2 regions of the Thalassotalea ganghwensis genome follow, and region 2 is predicted to be linked to the other one. Evidence: riboswitches for the same ligand, from Rfam matches in the RefSeq annotation. Region 2 holds a riboswitch; the other holds the start of a gene.
What was found. Region 2 has a riboswitch for cyclic di-GMP ahead of ACSLUH_RS07685 (GGDEF domain-containing protein). Riboswitches for the same ligand answer to the same signal wherever they lie in the genome.
Positions count from the first base shown of each region.

Region 1 (3,156 bases), on a different contig from region 2:
GATGAATGCGATTAAGAAGCACCCTATTGAAGGGATAAAAATGTGCAAAGAGCAAGGGCTAGCCAACGGAATTATTAAAGACATGGTACTCAATCATCATGAACGACTAGATGGCTCTGGTTACCCTCGGGGACTCAAAAAAGACAAGATATCAAAATTAGCAAGAATGACAGCTATCATCGATGTTTATGATGCAATGACTGGTGATAGGCCATACCAAAAAGCGCAACAACCGATAGAAGCATTACGCTTTTTAATGACCAATAAAGAAAAGTTTGATATTCAAATCGTTCAACAGTTTATCAAATTTTTAGGAGTGCATCCTGTAGGCTCTATTGTTCAACTATCAAACCAACGACTTGCCCTTATCATTCAAGGCAATAGAGAAGAACCATTAAAACCAGTGGTTCATATTTTTTATAACACCGACACCAGCCAGTATATCAAAGCAAAAGTGGTAGATTTAACCAAAGAAACCATTGAAATTGTTAGTGCGATCAAAGCTGATGATTACAATATCAACATGCAAAAACTGATTAAAGACTTGATCAGTTAACTTTAAGCGTTAGATTGTAATAAAACTTTAACACCTAAACTAAAAGTAACAGATAAGAAAACTTGTCGAACATGCCTGAGCGTGCAATTTTCAAATTGATTAATGACTAAAAGAGCTTTATCGATAGAAATTACGGTCTTTTAGAAACAAAAAAGCCCAATCAAAAGATTGGGCTAAACAGAGAGACTACAAAGAAAAACAATTACGAATTCTTTACTTTACGTACAAAGCGAGCAACTTCATCACCATTACAGATTAATTTCTTCGCCATAGTTCCAATAGCGTTAATTCCTTGGTTTGCAGCTTTAATACAAAGCTGACTTTCTAATGAATCATTTGCAGGAACAAGAACAACTTCTTTTTCAGTTTCTTGAGGTTTTACATAATAAGTTTTTGCAAACTCTTTAACCGATAAGCCATTGCAAGCAAAATTAAGTGATTGATATTGAATACCTTGCTTTTTCGCTTCTAAACGCGCAGCAGAATAGCCATTATTAGCGGCAACGATACAAATGCTTGTTTCGACTGAATTGTCATTTGCATAAAACGTTGCGCTCGAAGTAGATGCTTGAGCTGAAGTGGCAACTAAGATTGAAGATAAAACAACTGCTAATTTTTTCATGTTTTTGTAAACCCTATTTAAATCAAATTAAAGAAATTGATAAGAAACGGTCACAAAAAACCTCTAACGCCTGCAATAATTAGCGTTGTCTATGCTGAGGTAACTCCGCTGTCATAGGTATCCCCTTAGACCGGTGGTTTTGCGTAATACTCTTTCAAGTACCTTGCCGTTTCTAGCTGGCGCGCATTATAGAGAGCTTTATATTAAGATCAAGCTTTTTTTGCGTATTTTTTGAACATTTCGAGTAAAAAACATTCTAATTTCGAATTAATAACAGCTATTTTACAAATAGCGAATTATTATTAACAAAGCAACTGTTTAGCTGAACTATATACAAATCAACCTTAAAGCGACAAAAAGAATACATAGATAAAAAAACCTCGCCAATTAATTGCCGAGGTTTTCTAAAATCGTTATTAACTAAAGTGCACTACAAACATTAAGGTAGCATTTGCTCCTGATCTGCGCCTTCTTTCTCGACTACTTCAGGAATTAAATCTTCTTTAGATATACCTAATACCAAGGCAATTGAACTTGCAACGTAAACTGACGAGTAAGTACCAACAAACACCCCTAACAATAATGCAGTAGCAAAACCGTGGATGAGTGCCCCTCCTTGATAAAATAGCGCAAATAAAACCAATAACGTGGTAATTGAGGTAATGAAGGTACGGCTTAACGTCTGCGTTAGTGAAATATTGATAATTTCCTCAGCCGTCTCATCTCGCACTTTCCTAAAGTTTTCTCGAATACGATCAGAAACAACAATGGTATCATTTAGAGAGTAACCAATAACCGCTAAAATTGCTGCCAGTATGGTTAAATCGAACTCTAATTGAAGCACAGAAAATAAGCCTAAGGTTAGCAAGACATCGTGGAATAGCGCGAATACAGAACCTAAAGCAAAGCGCCACTCAAAACGAAACGCAACGTAAACCAAAATACAAATCAAGGCGGTTAACATTGCTAAACCACCTTGCTCAGTTAATTCATCACCTACACTTGCACCAACAAACTCTATCCGGCGCATGGCTAATTGTTGTCCTGTGCCCTCATTTAACAATGATAGAACTTGGTTACCAAGCATTTCCGCTTGCACGCCTTCACGTTGCGCTAAACGAATAACCACATCACGACTGCTACCATAGAGCTGCACAACAGCATCATCATAGCCACCACCTTCTAAAACTTGTCGAATTTGATTGAGATCGGCTGGCTGTTCAAAACCTACTTCAATCAAGGTACCACCGGTAAAGTCTAAGCCAAAATTAAGCTTATTGACAAACAGTGAACCAATAGAAGCAAGCATCAATAAGGCACTAAAAATCATCGCTATCTTTCGATAGCCCATAAAGTTGATCGTTTCTTTTATCTTAAAAATCTGCATCTGAGTCACCTATATCGATAATTTATCGAGGCGTTTACCACCCCAAACTGCATTGACAATTGTTCGCGTACCAATGATTGCGGTAAACATCGAAGTGACAATACCAATAGATAAGGTAACCGCAAATCCTTTAATTGGGCCTGTGCCAACAGCAAATAAAATAATAGCCGCAATCAAGGTTGTGATGTTTGCATCTAAGATAGTTGAGAACGCTGCGTCATACCCTTGATGAATTGATTGCTGTACCGACTTACCTTCGCGAAGCTCTTCTCGGATCCGCTCAAATATTAGTACATTGGCGTCAACGGCCATACCTACGGTTAGTACAATACCCGCCATACCCGGCAAGGTTAATGTTGCCCCTGGGATCATCGACATTACGCCAACAATTAACACTAAGTTTGCCATTAGCGCTAAGTTCGCCACAATGCCAAAGGCACGGTAGTAAATGAGCATGAATAAAAATACTAGAGCAAAACCACCCATAATCGCTTGGAAGCCTAATTCCACGTTTTCAGCGCCTAACGTTGGTCCAACTGTGCGTTCTTCAACGATCTGAATAGGCGCAATTAACGCCCCTGCGCGTAATAA
Region 1 is NZ_JBQRUM010000019.1:40,645-43,800, reverse strand. Features, by position in the region: gene ACSLUH_RS16495 (cyclic di-GMP phosphodiesterase) at 1-556, shown strand, start outside; gene ACSLUH_RS16490 (hypothetical protein) at 759-1,178, opposite strand; cyclic di-GMP riboswitch class I at 1,274-1,356, opposite strand; gene secF (protein translocase subunit SecF) at 1,618-2,565, opposite strand; gene secD (protein translocase subunit SecD) at 2,575-3,156, opposite strand, start outside.
Region 1: it holds a riboswitch for cyclic di-GMP, as region 2 does, so the genes downstream of both, ACSLUH_RS16490 (hypothetical protein) here and ACSLUH_RS07685 (GGDEF domain-containing protein) in region 2, are expected to answer to the same signal.

Region 2 (3,156 bases):
TGGCTTTTTTTGTATTATATGACCAACTTAGCTCAACATTGATCAAGAACAAGGTTAAACCCTTGAATAGAATATGTACACAATCAATGCGATAGAATATCTCCCATCACATGCAGCGATAACGTTAACTGTAAACGGTATCGATTGGCAAACTGAAACAATCTGCTTAGCTTTTGAGGGTTTTATATCCAACGCAGAATTTCAATTGCTAGAAATTATCAAGGGAGCCGATAAAGTAATGGCGCGATTTTTAGCGAATAATTATGAATTTTGTTTACATGCAGAGTTTTATAGCGAAGCCATTTGGATAGAAGCAAGTGATGACGGCAGTGCTGAGTATCTTTCTCATTTAGCGATGATATTAGCGCATCGCATAGTGGAGCAAGGGTAGCCATGGATAAAATATTGGTGAGTGCCTGCTTGCTTGGTAAAAATGTTCGTTACGACGGTGGACATCAAAAGGTTAACAGTCAGTACCTTGCGCGTTGGCAAGCACAAGGGCGTATTGTATCAGTTTGTCCCGAAGTAGAAGGTGGCTTAGGGATACCGAGAATACCAGCAGAAATATGCGGCACTAGTCATGTGAAGAATCGTGCTGGACAAGATGTAACCACTGCATTTGAACAAGGAGCTATGCAGGCGTTATCACTATGCTTGAAGTATCAGATAAAGTACGCGTTGCTTAAAGAATCTAGCCCTTCGTGTGGTCGAAATTATATTTATGATGGCAGTTTTTCAAATAGAAAAATACCTGGATTAGGCATTACCAGCCGTTATTTATTAGCGCATGGCATAGCGGTTTTTTCAGAAGCTCAAATAGATCAGCTTGTTGAAATTATTGATGGTTAAGTTTCAACCTAGCTCAACCAACGTTTGACTCGCTGTTAACATCAACTTGCAATGGCAATAGAGTTACGACTCGTTTGAACATGTTTGGAAAGCAGCTCTTTGGTCTCTTTAATGGCTGCGTGAACATTGTCACGCAGTGTAAAGTCGTTTACCGCTAGAGATAGGGTCATTTGAGGTAATTTAATACCGGTTTTACTACTAACAAAACGTAATTTTTCAACGCCTTGTCTAATTTTTTCTGCAATTTCAGCTGCTACATTTCGTTCCATTTCGGGTAACAAAATCAAAAACTCATCACCAGATGCTCGGACAGGGAAACCGCTTTCTCCCACGTAACTATTGACTTTGTTGGCTACTTTAGCAATGAGGACATCACTAATTAAACTGCCAAACTGCTGGGTAAGCTCGGCAATTTGATCAATATTAATGACAATTGCTGCCATTTGTTGCTCTGGATTTGCTTTTATCCACTGAGCCAAATGCTTGTTCAGCGCTTTGCGGTTATAAAGTCCTGTTAATGGGTCTAAATAAACCTCTTTACGTATTTCTTCTAATTCTTCGCGCAACGCACTGTTTTTTGACTGTGACTCTTGAATTTGAATACTTAAGTTTTGTTGTTGAATTTTAAATTGGCGTGATGCTTTCTTGATATTCTGTAAAGCCAATTTAATTCTGCGTTGATCTTGCGAATACAAATGCTCTTGCTGCTTATCGACTTGGAGGATAAATTGTTCGACTTGCTGGTAAGAGTCTGTATTGGAGATATCAATATCGGTAAGCAAATTATCGATATCAGTAATAATCTCATCTCGAAAACTATTAGTGCCTAAAACTAATTGCCGATAGGTGTCTTCCATGAAAAAGTTATCAAGTGAGTTTTTTTCGGCAAGTTCTTGGTTTACCAAAGCGATCAAGGTTGTGTTTTTGCCGCTAATATATTCGTAACATACAGCGTAATTGATTGGCGTAGCGGGGAGGTTCCAGCTTTGTAATTGCTCAGTTGCAAGTACTAACTTTTGCTCAGCTTGTGCTATGGAATCGTGATGCTTCACCATTAGCCCTTATACTTCAGTGCAATATTCAACTTAATTTGTATACTAAAGCTATTGTCTAGTAATTTTAGCTAAACATCTATATAAATTTGACAAAAAATGGATACTTTTTGTAAAAAATATTGGCATATAAGGAATTTTTCGAACAATGTATGGTAATCAACGAGTGAAAACGTCGAAAGGGTAGGTGGCACGCAAAAGTTACCGTGGGTATAACAACAGAAAACGTTATTAAGATAAGCCCCCACTATATCTAAATTCGGTAGTCCCGCTGCCATAGACGTTGCCTTAGGCCGGTAACTTTGCGTCTCTAACTTTCGTTAGATTTGCCCTTTACGAGCTTTAGTAGCTCATTGGTCATTATAATATTAATATCGCTGTTGTAAACCTTTTGCACATTGTCAGTGGATCTTTTTTTGTTAGCCAGTTATCGTCTAGGGCGATAATTGGTTTTTACTTTTTGTTTTTTAACAAAATGTTGGGATTGCAGCTTGAGTAAATTTTATCGTTATTTAATCACTTTAGTGACGCTTTTGACATTAAGTTATGGTGTCAAGGCGAGTGAATCTTCGCAGTTAATTTCTGAAAATATAGATAAAATTAATCATTTCTATACTTTGGATCGCGAAATGTTATCCGCACAACCAGTGATAGATGTCGCCAACCAAATCTTACAACAGCGCATTTATTATAGTGCCAATATTACGGCTAAGGTTTTTATCTTATTGGCTCAAACGGCGATGAATAGAGGCGATATCAATAAAGCATTACAATTTGCACAAGATGGTTTAACCGTCGTTGGTGTGGATAAGACATTAAAAGTAGAGCTATTGCTGTTGCTAGCATTTGGCAATTACAATGAAGGTCGTTTTCAATTGGTTCATAATTATGCGGAACAAGCAGTTTCACTCGCTAAGCAAATAGATCAGGTTAAATACCTGCTGACGGCATTAAGTTATAGTGCGATGTCAAATGCGTTGTTGGCTGAGCAGCAAGTCGCCTTTGAGCAACTTCAGCAAGTTGAACAACTACTCATCACGCATGAGCAATTTAATGAGCATATTGATGTTATCGAAATTTTAGCGCTGGCGCATTTGTACCTTCGAGACTATGACATAGCTAATACACTCTATCATAAAGTGATCAAGCTGCGTTTTGATAGCGGTCGTGTCGCTGGGATTAATCGCAGTTATTATTATCTCGCATTAACCAATCTTGAGCAAAATCGACTAAACGATGCCTATAATGGTTTTTA
Region 2 is NZ_JBQRUM010000006.1:22,838-25,993, forward strand. Features, by position in the region: gene ACSLUH_RS07675 (DUF3630 family protein) at 74-391, shown strand; gene ACSLUH_RS07680 (2-thiouracil desulfurase family protein) at 394-849, shown strand; gene ACSLUH_RS07685 (GGDEF domain-containing protein) at 891-1,904, opposite strand; cyclic di-GMP riboswitch class I at 2,160-2,242, opposite strand; gene ACSLUH_RS07690 (tetratricopeptide repeat protein) at 2,393-3,156, shown strand, end outside.